3 regions of the Reticulibacter mediterranei genome follow, and region 1 is predicted to be linked to each of the others. Evidence: riboswitches for the same ligand, from Rfam matches in the RefSeq annotation. Region 1 holds a riboswitch; each other region holds the start of a gene.
What was found. A riboswitch is a leader RNA that binds a small molecule or an ion and turns the genes downstream of it on or off. The one in region 1 is predicted to bind ZMP and ZTP.
Positions count from the first base shown of each region.

Region 1 (4,359 bases):
AACTCAGAATAGCAGAGATGGGTGTGAATCTGCGTCTCATCGCGCACGCCGCCAGCTGCCAGTCGGAAGCAGAACACCGCCCAGGTAAGATAGGTTCGCCAGTCGGCATGGCGCAAGGGTAGTCCCTCACGCAGCGCAGGCTCGTCGATCTGGATGATATGAATTCCAGCTGCTTCCAGGTCCAGCACCTCATCGCGGATCGCCAGCGCGATCTGTTTGCAGGTCTCAGAGCGCGGTTGGTCGTCGCGCACGAATGACCACTGCATGATCGTAACAGGCCCGGTAAGCATGCCTTTGACGGGTCTTGACGTGAGCGATTGCGCAAACTGTGTCCAATAGACCGTCATGGGTTGAGGGCGCGCGACATCGCCATAAATGATGGGTGGACGCACACAACGCGAGCCGTAGCTCTGCACCCATCCATACTGCGTAAAGAGCATGCCTGTCAATTGTTCGCTGAAAAACTCAACCATGTCGCTGCGCTCGAACTCGCCGTGTACCAGTACATCCAGTCCAGCCTCTTCCTGAAAGCGAATCACCTGCTCGATAGCCTGACGCAAATACGCCTCGTAGCTCGCATCATCCATCTTGCCGCTTTTATGAGCTGCCCTGGCAGCACGAACTTCAGCCGTCTGGGGATACGAGCCAAGCGTCGTCGTCGGCAAGATGGGAAGGTGCAACTGCTCCTGTTGCCGCTGCTTGCGAATGTCATGCTCATGGGGACGCTGGGCCATCTGCTCGCTAATGGCCTGAACACGCTCGGCCACCTGGGGATTATGGATGCGCGGCGAACTACGTCGATTGGTAAACGTACGGCGATTCTCCTGAAGCTCGGTATCAATTGCGGCGCGACCTTCATTGACGGCGCGAGCAAGCAGGCTGATCTCCTCGACTTTTTGATTGGCAAAGGCCAGCCACGAGCGCATATCTTCATCAAGGTGCGTCTCCTGCTGCACATCAATCGGCACAAGCAGTAACGAACAGGAGGGGCCAATCAGGACGCGCTCCGATCCAAGCGCCTGCACACCACGTTCGATCAAAGCAAGGGCGCGGTCAAACTCGGTGCGCCAGACGTTGCGGCCATCGACGACGCCCAGCGAGAGCGCAAGCGAGGCAGGGACAAGACTCAATACCTGTTCCAACTGCTCAGGGGCGCGCACAAGATCGAGGTGTAGCGCGGCTATAGGAAGCTGTACAGCCAGGGGCAGGTTGTCGCGCAGGTCACCAAAGTAGGTGGCAAGCAGGATACGCAGCGATGATGCGGCGACCAATCGCGTATAAGTGCTGCGATACGCCTCCTGAGCTGCCTCTGTTAGATCGAGCACAAGACATGGCTCGTCGATCTGTACCCAATCAGCACCAGCCTGTGCCAGTTTCCGCAACACCTCTTCGTAGACGGGCAGGAGCTGGTCAAGCAGGGTGAGCGGATCAACGCCGCTGTGGTGCGTCTTACCAAGCAACAAAAACGAGATCGGACCAAGCAGGACGGGGCGCGTGTGGATGCCCAACGCTTTTGCCTCCAGAAACTCGTCAATCGGTTTGGTCGAGGCAAGCTGAAAGCGCTGCTCCAGCTCAAACTCGGGGACGATATAGTGATAGTTGGTATCGAACCACTTGGTCATCTCCATCGCGGGAATCGCGCTCGCCTGATCCTGATCGTTCTGCATACCACGAGCCATCGCGAAATACGTGCGGAGATCAACCACTGAGCCATCCCATTGATAGCGTTTGGGGACCGCTCCGACCATTGCGACGGCATCAAGGACGTGATCGTAGAGAGAAAAGTCGTTAGATGGAATATGGGTCAGGCCCGCACGCTGCTGCAATTGCCAGTGTTGTTGGCGCAGACTGGCAGCCTGAGTAAGCATCTCAGCCTCACTGAGTTTGCCCGACCAGAATTGTTCGAGGACTTTCTTGAGTTCGCGCCTGGCACCAATGCGAGGATAACCGAGATTCGTAGCGTGTACCATACATCAGTTCCTTTCAACGCACCCACCAGCCAGTATGCGGTGGGCGACGAGAGCCAGCAAACTAACAACAAAAAAGGACACCAGCATAGATCATGGTGTCCCAGCCCAGGCGAGCGGCTGCTTGCTTCCGCCTCTCTTTCAGGCTTCCCTGTGGTACTCCACATCGTTCGCCAGTTGCCTGAAAGCATATTTCCTTTTGCTACTTCTAAGTATAGGAAATGCTTTTATAAAGTCAAGTCTTTTCCCGATGCATCCTCGATGCAGCCTGCAAAGCCTCGCCGCCTCGTGCGCGTGCATAGGCGAGAAATGCCAGCGTCTCTCTTTTTCGCTGTATGCGATTGTGATAAAGCGATGGCTGATCTGGATGGTGACGAATGCGCCACGCCTCATCAAGCAAGAGTTGCCAACGCTGCGGAAAACGCTCGCGCCAGCGTTGCAGGGCCACCGATTTCGCGATAATCTCCCCCTCCTCAATCGCGCTGAGGATGCGACAGAGGGTGGCAACGGAGGTCATGACCCAATAATCAAACCAGAATAGATATGCTCGCCGGGCCTTGCCAGCCCAATAGACATCGAGATTGAAGCGCATCGCCTCCAGCACATCATCCCATGTCACGGTAAGCGGAAGCGTGGCGGGTTCCGGCCCCAGCAGACGGATGCCCTGATGCTTTGTAATCCATGCCATCGTTGCATCAAGATGTGCAGGAGTGGTAAACGTGCCATCACGAAAGATAGCAGAGGGTGACTGTTGCTGGAGAGGAATATAGGTCACGTCCATCAGCTTACAGAGCGGTTGCTGCTGTACAAGCTGCGCATGAACGGCAGCGAACTGCTTCATTTCTTCGCTGCTCCACTCGCCCTGTATCAACGCCAGCACATCGATATCGCTCTCGCCCTCCTCAAAAGCTCCGAGAGCAATAGAACCATGAAGATAAATGCCGACAAAGCGAGCATGCCAGGACACAAGGGCGTGAAGATACGCATCAATGCATGGTTGGAGCGAGGCGGGAATAGTGCTTTCCATCAAATACATCTCTTTCCCGATACATAAACTATGTTGCCTGCTTCGTAAAATGTACCATATTTTTTTGCGCATACAACTATACGCTTTGCAACAACCAGAAAGGAAGCAGCAGGGCTTTCCAGTTCTCCGCTCAAAGGGGTGCAGGGTCTCCCTGCCGGGGTCTGGGGTGTCCCCAGTTTCCTTCCCTCCTTCGCGCGCCGCCTGCGGCGGCGCGCAAAAGAGAAGAAAAAAGGTTTTTTGCGGGGACACCCCGCACCCCGGCAAAGGGCTGCCGCCCTCTGCACTCCCGCTAGATGGGAGAATTGGAAAGCCCTGAAGGAAGCAGGCAAAATTCGCCATATTGATCTCAGTAATGTTACACTAGATTTGCTCACAGAAGCACAGCGGTCTGGCGTACGCATTGCAAGCGTCAAGAAGCGCTACAATCCTGTGAACCCTAGTTCTCTGAACAGGTTGTTGACTGGTGTATAGAGTAACAGATTTAGTATCGACATTTATCACTACACCTCAAGGATAACGAGAAACATTAGATGGGCATTCTTTTTGGGCTGCTGGCGGCCATCTGTTTTGGCCTTGCAGATTTCGTTGCCACACACGCAACCAGACGCATCGGTGTGCTGCGTTCGCTTGCGGCAATTCAATTGTTAGGCGTCTTCGTCGTAGGAGCCGTACTGCTCGTTACACAACAACATGCACCACCTCTAGATCCATCGGCCTGGGGCATAGCGGTAGGCATCAGCATCATCAACTTTATAGGAACAGTGTTGCTGTATCGCGCCTTTACGATTGGTACACTCTCGCTTGTTTCGCCTATTGCATCCGGTTTTGCGGTCGTGACGGCTATTCTGGCCTTTTCCAGTGGAGAACGCCCACCCATCCTCCCTCTTGCGGGAACCGCATTGCTGGTTGTGGGGGTGATCGTCGTTTCCCGCACTCGTAACACCTCGAATGCTACAGCGCTTGCCGGGGTTCCAGAAGCGCTAGGGGCCAGCCTTTGCTTTGGCTTCTACTTCTGGATGCTCAACAGTGTTACTCCTACGTTGGGAGCATTCTGGCCGGTGTGGATCACCCGGTTGGTGCAACTGCTCTGCGCGCTGCTTATGCTGACCGTGCGCGGTCCCTTCGAGCTAAAGCTGCTCTGGAAGGCCAGCCCGTTGCTGCTGATCGCAACCGTGCTGGATTCAGGAGCGTTGCTCGCATTCAATCTGGGCATCGGACAGACATATACAACCGTCACAACAGCACTGACCTCGCTCTACAGCGCCGTTACCGTCCTCCTCGCCTGGCTGTTTTTACGCGAACGGCTCTCTTCGGGTCAGTGGGCCGGTGTGGGCGTCATTCTAGCTGGCGTCCTGCTTGTTAGCA
Region 1 is NZ_BNJK01000004.1:102,047-106,405, reverse strand. It holds gene metE (5-methyltetrahydropteroyltriglutamate--homocysteine S-methyltransferase) at 1-1,970, opposite strand, end outside; ZMP/ZTP riboswitch at 2,067-2,158, opposite strand; gene K3T83_RS54995 (aminoglycoside adenylyltransferase domain-containing protein) at 2,203-2,994, opposite strand; gene K3T83_RS58515 (aldo/keto reductase) at 3,133-3,465, shown strand; gene K3T83_RS54990 (DMT family transporter) at 3,525-4,359, shown strand, end outside.

Region 2 (4,359 bases), on a different contig from region 1:
CCGAGTCGAAATCAAGCGGCCAACCGCGCTCTTTGTGGACAAGAGTAGCTCGATGACGAAGGCTGTCGAGGTAGCAAAGCAGCTTGCTGCTCTGGTGGGTGCCGTGATTAACGCAGAATTTCGTGTCTATGCCTTTGATTCGGCGGCGTTCGAGGTGAAAGCAAGCGTCAAGGGCAAAGATCGTCCAGCGTTGAGCGACTGGGAAAAGGCATTCAAGCTGATCAAAGCCGATGGCAGCACCTCGATTGGCGCGGCGTTGGCGAAAATGCTCAAAGATAAATTTGTCGCTGAGCAGATCGTCATCGTCACCGATGAGGGTGAGAATACGCCGCCGCTCTTCCACAACGCCTATGCAGAGTATGTGAAAGAGATGCACGTCGCCCCGAGCGTGATTATTGTGCAGGTTGACGGCTCTAATCCGAGCTTTATGGCCGGGTTGCAGAAGCAGGGTATTGAGGTGATGCGCTATCAGTTTCGCGGCGACCAGTACAGTGTGGTCAATATTCTTCCGCTCATGGCCATGCCGAGTCGGGCCGAGATGGTGGATCTGATCATGCAGTACCCGCTACCCGAGCGTCCACAACGGATCATGTCAGTTGAATAGAGGAGATCTCCTGTAGCTATCCCTACAGGAGATCTTCACGTATATTAGCGCTGCGCGGTCTCTTGTACAGAGGAGAGCAGCAGTTCCAGGTCCAGTTCAGGGTAAAGGATATAGTGGCTGAGCAGAGCACTGATGCGTTGCTGGGCCTCTGCAATGACGTTGGCGCTCAAGTTATATTTGGCGCGGCTCTGTTTGCCTGCCGTGCTTGTCGGGGTGGTGTGAGAGAGGACCAGCTTGATGATGCTTGCGATCTCTTTCATTTCTTCCGTGCCCATGCCAAGCGTCGTAGTGGCAGGTGTTCCCAGGCGCAATCCGCTCGTGTACCAGGGACCGTTGGCGTCGAAGGGGAGCGAGTTGCGATTGAGCGTAATTGAGCAGGCGCGCAGTGCTGATTCCGCTTGCCGCCCGGTCAAGCCATAGGTTTTTGCCACATCGAGCAGGAGTAGATGGTTATCTGTGCCGTTCGTCAAGACCTGGAGCGATTCGTCGAGACATGCCTGAGCGAGCGCCTGGGCATTTTCAACGATCTTGTGTGCGTAGGTCTCGAATTCGGGGGTCAGCGCTTCGCGGAAGGCAACCGCTTTTGCCGCCAGAATGTGGGGCAGCGGTCCACCCAGCATCGCTGGGCACCCTTTGTCCACCCACTCGGCCAGTTCCTCTTTGCACAGAACCAGTCCACCACGAGGCCCGCGCAGGGTTTTATGGGTCGTTGATGTGACGATATGGGCGTGTGGAACCGGATCGTAGTCGCCCGTGAAGACTTTGCCTGCGACCAGACCGGCAAAGTGTGCCATATCGACCATTAGGACTGCCCCAACCTCATCGGCCATTTCGCGCATTTTCGCAAAGTTCAGCTTGCGAGGATACGCGCTATAGCCAGCCAGTAGGATCAAGGGGCGGATCTCATGCAGCTGGCGACGCAGATTGTCCAGGTCGATGCGGTAGGTATCAGGCTCAACGCTGTAGGTATACACATCGAACAGGTGGCTTGAGATGTTGTGTCTATAGCCGTGCGTGAGATGGCCTCCCGAATAGTAATCAAGGGAGAGCAAGCGCTGATTGTGAACCGCCGCCCGTACCTTTGCCCAATCTTCGCGCGAAACCTTCGAGGGATCTTCTAGCCCCAGTTCGGTTAAGAGCGGGCGTTGCACCTTTGCGGAAAGGACCGCCAGGAAAGCAACCAGGTTGGCATCGGCACCCGAATGTGGCTGGACATAGGCATGCTCAGCGCCAAAGAGCTTGCACGCAAGCTGTCCCGCCTCTTCTTCGATGGCATCGACGTTGTCGCACCCGGCGTAGAAACGATGGTGAGCATAGCCTTCGGCGTATTTGTCAGTAAGCAGGTTCGCCCCTGCCAGTTGAGTTGCCAGAGAGCTATAGTTCTCGCTGGCGATCAGCTTCAGGTTGCTGCGCTGGTCCCGTAGTTCCTTGATGATAGCTGTGCTGATGGACGGTGAGACCGTATTGATCTGATCTAGTGAAGCATAGAAAGCGGCAGCAGCCGAACTGGGAGAGATACCGTTCAGGGTATTGAGATAGCGGATAAGCAGGGATTGTTCCTGTGTGGTTGTTGGCATAACCGTTCGCTCCTTTTCTCGAATAGCAACAGAATGTGATACAGACCGATGACTATTCCAGCCCAGGCGAACGACTGCTTTGTGAATCTCGCTCCAGGCTCCCCTGTGGTTGCTTCCACCGTCTCGCCAGTTACCCGGAGCTATCTATGAAGTTGTGTTATAAATGAGTATACACTATTTTGGCCACTGATCAAGTGCTTTAGCCAGCAACCATCATAGACAAGCCATTTTTTATGTTGGCCAGGAGTAAAGTATATGTTAATTCTAAGGATAGAAACGAGGAGAGCAGAGTGCGATGACGAGAGAGCAGAAGCCAAAGGTTGATGCACGGGCGCTGATTGCTCGTTTGAATAACCAGAGTAGGACGCTGTTGCAGCGAGAAATAGTTGCTCCCCTGCTTCCTGGTGGCCGTATTCGGACCCGGCTTGGTGGCATGGTGCATGAATTCTATCCCACGCGCGAGTTTGTCGGCTGGGGCCGTTTCCGTCCGATCAACGAGCGAGAGGCGGAGGTGCTTGAGGAGGCGCTGCCCTGGGAGCGTGGCGGCTATCTGGAACTGTTCCCCGCGCTGCGGGTTGTTCTGCTCTGGCCTGATACCAATCCAAAGCAGCCGGGCATGTGGTGGGCTGTGCCATTCAATGATAGCGATGCCCGCCAGCGTTTCGGCTTTCGGGCTGAGCCATTGCCCGTCTTTTTGTGCGATCCAACCAATGGAGCGGAACAGTTTGAGCGCGTGATCGTGCGTGTGGAGGGCCACAATCTCTGGTTTGATGGTCCTGATGTGCTGGCCGATCCCACGCATGCCGAGTGGCTCCGTGATACCGCTGCTAATATCGATAAACTTGAACGTTTCCTCCCTGGATTGGCAGGTTCTGAACGCCTTGCTCTGCTGTTCTGGCAACTGCATCATATCGAGACAACTCTGGCAGGTGAAGGTTCTACGATAGAACGCCAACAGCGGGCTGCGCAGCAGCAGCAGAGCCATCAACAGCAGCGAGAGTGGTTGCGGCGGCAGGCGTTGAATAGCCAGCTGGAACAGCGTTTGCGACATGCTCTGGCGAAGGCTGATGCGGTTCTGCATAGCTACAGCGAGATCACAAATACCGATGGTTCTCCTGGGCATCTTGTTGTTGAGTGGAGCGAGCAGGGCCAGACCAGACGCTATCGCTCGACCATCGATCCACGCCTGAATGTTGTGTCCAGCGGGATCTGTCTCAGCGATCGAGATCAAGATTTTGATCTGACCAGTCTGGTGAATGTGATGACGGATGTTCCCTGGGAATAACAGCCTCAGATGGTGTGCCGCGTGCGAAAACGGGCGTGGACGTACCCGTGCTCTTGCGTTTGCGGGCGACATCCGGCAAAAATACGATCTGTCCACGTTCTGGTTTGCGATAAGTTTTTTCGTGTAGATGAACTGCTAGCGAGCGCATAAAATCGTAACCATCGCTAAAGCTGGAGGGGGTGTGGCCCCATTTCTGTTCGTATGCGCTATCGTGGAGTGCGTATCCAGCTAATGGAATCACGTTATGATAGAAATCTTCTATCGAGAAGGAAGTGAGGATGTTCCGAAGCGTCTCTGCATCGGGAACAATCCAGGTAATGCCCATGAAGTTAGGCTCGGCGGCTTCGAGTTCCTCAAATGAGGCATAGACAGCCTCTGTGGTATCTGATGCGACCTGATAGCCCAATGTGTAGCGAAAATGGTTGCTCCAATCGGCGTACTGAAAGTATTCGTCGGCGCGGTCGAGCCACTCTATGATGGTTTCTAGCAAGACTTTATTCGAGCAGGCAAGCAGTGCATCACGTACCTGTTGCGTGAGCTGTTTTGTTTTTGTTTTCATAACGGGCTAGCTATCCCTTTCTCATTCATGATAAAAGAAAAGCGTTGCATATCTGTTTCTGAGCAGAGAGATTGCTCTACTTATGTAATACACCGACGAATCCCAAAAGCGGAAAGATGGCTCATAATTCGTTAAGCATGCCATTTGAAGAAAGCAGTGAGAAAAGCATATGACACAACCCAATTTGAATCCCAATAGCCCCTTTTTTCATGAGGAGCGGCATATATCGCTGGCCCCATTTGTGGAGAAGCAGATCACGATTTGTGGAGCGGGCGCATTAGGAGGAAATCTGACCGAAACGCTGGCTCGTATGGGGTTTATGCGCATCAAGCTG
Region 2 is NZ_BNJK01000001.1:7,217,056-7,221,414, forward strand. It holds gene K3T83_RS31220 (vWA domain-containing protein) at 1-604, shown strand, start outside; gene K3T83_RS31225 (glycine hydroxymethyltransferase) at 649-2,181, opposite strand; ZMP/ZTP riboswitch at 2,235-2,325, opposite strand; gene K3T83_RS31230 (hypothetical protein) at 2,477-3,466, shown strand; gene K3T83_RS31235 (hypothetical protein) at 3,396-4,025, opposite strand; gene K3T83_RS31240 (HesA/MoeB/ThiF family protein) at 4,195-4,359, shown strand, end outside.
Region 2: it holds a riboswitch for ZMP and ZTP, as region 1 does, so the genes downstream of both, K3T83_RS31225 (glycine hydroxymethyltransferase) here and metE (5-methyltetrahydropteroyltriglutamate--homocysteine S-methyltransferase) in region 1, are expected to answer to the same signal.

Region 3 (4,359 bases), on a different contig from region 1:
GCACCCGATGGCCTGCTGATCGCCAGTGGCATCATCGAAGCACGCCGTCAGGATGCCGAAGCTCCACTGTTAGAGGCGGGATTGGAACTGGTCGAACAGCGCATGATCGAAGACTGGATGGTGCTGGTCTTGCGGAAACGGCGGTCGTAAGAGACGATGCATCGCTTTTTCATACCACCATCGCATTCCCTACAACCGAGCGAAACGCTCACCCTGCCTGATAAGCTGGCTCATCAGGTGCGCGATGTGCTGCGCCTGGCAATTGGCGAGGCTCTGATCTTGCTCGACAATAGCGGGGACGAGATCATCTGTTCTGTTATGAAAAGCAGTCGAGCGGGCGTTGAAGTGACCATTCAAGAGAGGAGAGCAGGTCAGCGCGAATCGGCGGTTCAGATCATTCTGTGTCAGGGGCTATTGAAATCGGCACGCTTTGAGTTGATTTTGGAGAAGGGAACAGAGCTGGGCGTTACAGCTTTTGTGCCTACGCTCTGTCGTCGCTCAATGGCGGGGCTGGAAGATGCTGGACCATCAAAATTGCAGCGCTGGCAACGCATTCTGCAAGAGGCCACCGAGCAGTGTGGGCGCTCACGTGTCCCAACCTTATCACCTATTCGTCCGCTGATGCACACGCTAAACGATATTCCATCTGATGCGCTGGCACTGATGCCCTGGGAAGAAGAGCATGGCGTCAATTTGCGTACAACCTTGCAAGAGCAGTCTCCGAAGCCGCAAACTATTGTGCTATTTATCGGACCGGAAGGCGGCTTGATGGCGGAAGAGGTCGCGCTGGCAAAACGGCACGGTGTCCAGAGCGTGAGCCTGGGACCGCGCATTCTGCGAGCCGAAACCGCCGCCATCGCCGCCATCGCCAATGTCATGTACGAGCTAGAAGCCTGAAAGAGACCTGCGCTCGCCTCCTGTAACGCTGAGAGATTGAAACAAACAACTATTTATTGGCGCTGACCTGGAGCAGCCATACTCGCTGGGCTGCGGCAACTGCGTTACCCACCTGTACGGGATAACCCAGCAGAGCGAGGCTGTTCTCCACAGCTGCTAGCGCGACCAGGACGTCGTTTGGCGTCACATAGCCCATATGCCCGATGCGGAAGATCATATCCTTCATGATCTTGCCCTGCCCACCGGCTAGCACCACGCCGAAGCTCTTCTGTGCTGCTTTGCGGAATGTTGAGGCCTCCACGCCCTGGGGAATTTTGACTGCCGTTACGGTGTTCGAGGCAAAGCCCTCATCCTGACACAGCAGCTCTAATCCAGTCGCCTGTGCTCCTGCACGAGCCATCTCGCCCATCAAGCGATGCCGCTCCTGCCCCTGCTCGATCCCCTCTTCCAGCACCATCTGCAACGCGGCCTGCAAACCGTAGAGCAGTGAGATAGCTGGCGTTTGTGGTGTCTGACCCTTCGCAAAGCCATCGCGATGCCCTTTCAGGTCAAAGAAGAAGCGCGGCGCATTGGCTTTCTCGGCCCGCGCCCAGGCTTTCTGGCTGGCAGCAATCATCATCAGCCCCGGAGGACACATCAATGCCTTCTGCGAACCTGTGAAAACAACATCCAGTCCCCACTCGTCCATCGGCAGAGGCAGCGCTCCCAGGCTCGAAACGGCATCCACAAGAACCAGCGCTCCATGTTTGGCGACGACTTGCGCGATCTCGTGGACGGGATTGGAGACGCCAGTGCTGGTCTCATTGTGCTGCAAACAGACGGCTTGAATTGCCCCCTCCTGCTTGCTCAGGAACGTATCAACATCTTCCGGGCGAGATGCGGTGCCAATCGCATAGTCCAGGCGCTCCACCTGATAACCCAGAGCGCGATTCGCCTTGACCCAGCGCTCGCCAAAATCGCCAATCACTATATTGAGAACCTTTGCACCGGCAGGCACGAAATTGACCATCGCCGTCTCCCAACCAGCACTTCCCGAGCCAGCCAGCACATAGACCTGTTCTTTCGTTTGAAAAACCGTCTGCAACTTCGCGGTGATATCGCGATACAGACGAGAGAAGCCTTCGCCACGATGATTGATCATCGGCTGCGTCATGGCAGCACTTACCTGGGGAGGAATGGGCGTCGGACCAGGAGTATGTAACGCAATTTTTTCATTCAGCATAAAATTTGCTCAGCCTTTCTGCTCTTTTGACAATAAAAAAAGGCACCAATGGTGCCACAGCCCAGGCGAACGACTGATAGGTTAACGTTTACTTGCTCTTCAGGCTCCCTCGTGGTTTATCCACGTCTTTCGCCAGTTACCTGAAGAACTTTCTTCCTTCTCGTTTCAAGTATACCAAAAAGTCCGCGTAGCGACAATCCCTCATGGCTATTGCTCAAAACACATCTTGATCCCTTTTTTGTTACAATAATCAGGAAAGATTGTCGTTACACGCAAGAGAATCAGGGACAATCAATCGTAAAAGCCCTGACCGCCCAGGATAGCGCGAACATAATCCGCAACATAGTGCCGCTCGTCCACGCCGTCGATAATCATACACTCGGCAACATCGACGATCTGCGGCGCAACTTCATGCAAGACGCTAACGATGGCCCGCTCGTTGCGGCTATCAGCATTGTGGTCGGTCACGAATGCGAACAATTCGTCGGTAAACTTCTCTTCGTCGGCCAGCAGCCGAAAGATATTATTCATTGTACAGAGAGACCTTTCATCTTTGAAACAACAACGCTCTACAAGAGATTACGCTCCGTCTTCTGCCTCTACACATATACACATAATGATACGAATCTCATCCGCCACGTGTCAAGGCATGTCGTTGTTTTCCACTGGCACTCTTACTCACCCGTGCATAGATAAATACAAACAGTCTCAGGTAGCATAAAATAATAAGTTCTTCCTGCTCAAATAAACAGTGCAGAAAGAACTTATTAAAATCTTTTCGCCAATCATCACGATTTAGTGTTTTTTGTCGCCGTCATTATCGCAGTGAGCCCATTTACTGGTTCCTGTCATGAAGTCGTCGGCATCGCCGTCGCCATCGCAGGTAAATGGACCATGCGCGCTCGCTGCAACGCCAAAATAGTGAAACATGATTGGGTTACGCGGGGTCGCGGAAAAAAAATCGCTCGCAGGCCACCTGTCTACATAGCCATCGGGTTCCGTGTTGCGCGTCCATGCTTGAACCGATCCATTCGCAGCAACCGTCACAAATGCGACCTCTTTGATGGGCTGCTTCTGCTCATCCATATGGCACGCCGGGCCTCCCTCACAGGGGGCATAGCTCACATTTGTACCATGTCCAGGCGGCAGTCTATTGGTAGTGACTGTATATTGTGCTGTGCCAGTAGCGGGGACAGGAACGGCCAGAGAGACACAGCCCGCCGAAAATTTGACACATGTTCCCTGATTGACGGGACAATGTCTTTGAGCACGAGGCATTGTTTTATAGGCTGGCAATGTTTTAGGGCTGGCTCCACCTGTCAGTCCTGTTGTGATATTTGTCCCTGGCCCCTGAACAATGAAGTTTCCCCCAGAAAGTGCTTGCGCACAAGAATCCGTCGCTTGAATCCAGAGCGTAACGGTTCTGCTATTTGGAACGGCATGGCTGCTGGCGAAACTATCATGGGCGAAAGTTATCCCTCTCTCCCCGAACATACCCAGTGCTACCAGACTCAGGAGCACAATGATAACGACTCCCCAAAGCCAGTTTCGTTGAGAGCTTCTTTTCATATCCCTCTCACAATCCTTCAATCCTTCTGTGTTGCATGTTTCTATCGGTGAAAAGGAACATGCTCTCTATAAACTATCGGCACTGGCTGGTCGATACATCAGGGGCAATTTGCAGCACATCCAGCAGCACATAATTGTAGCAAGCGTGATATGATACCAGAGATAAGACCCGAACAGCGTTGTTTATGTAGCAGCTTATCGCAAAGGAGCCAGGCAATGACCACTTCAAATACACCAAACATGCTCGATTATGAAGCAGAACGACGCTCGTTTCATCTAGAAGTGCCCGAGTATTTCAATTTCGCAACTGATGTGATTGGCAAGTGGGCACAAGACCCCAACAGGCTGGCAATGATGTGGGCTGGACCAGATGGCAGCGAGCGACATATCTCCTTTACAACATTTGCAGAGCGCTCCAACAAGGCGGCAAATGCCTTTGCGCACCTGGGCATCCAGAAGGGCGACGCCATCTTAATCATGTTGCCTCGCATCCCCGAATGGTGGGAAAGCGTGCTTGCGCTGATGAAGCTGGGGGCCATCTTCATCCCCTGCACCACGCTGCTCACGCCGCAGGATATCGAGCATCGCATCCACGTTGCTGAGGCAAAAGGCTTCATCACCGATAGCGAAGGTGCGGCCAAGCTCGACCAGATCCGCACAAACTGCCCCAC
Region 3 is NZ_BNJK01000001.1:5,008,773-5,013,131, reverse strand. It holds gene prmA (50S ribosomal protein L11 methyltransferase) at 1-150, shown strand, start outside; gene K3T83_RS21640 (16S rRNA (uracil(1498)-N(3))-methyltransferase) at 157-897, shown strand; gene K3T83_RS21635 (pyridoxal-phosphate-dependent aminotransferase family protein) at 947-2,119, opposite strand; ZMP/ZTP riboswitch at 2,172-2,269, opposite strand; gene K3T83_RS21630 (hypothetical protein) at 2,411-2,650, opposite strand; gene K3T83_RS21625 (hypothetical protein) at 2,915-3,688, opposite strand; partial or broken gene K3T83_RS56325 (AMP-binding protein) at 3,839-4,359, shown strand, end outside.
Region 3: it holds a riboswitch for ZMP and ZTP, as region 1 does, so the genes downstream of both, K3T83_RS21635 (pyridoxal-phosphate-dependent aminotransferase family protein) here and metE (5-methyltetrahydropteroyltriglutamate--homocysteine S-methyltransferase) in region 1, are expected to answer to the same signal.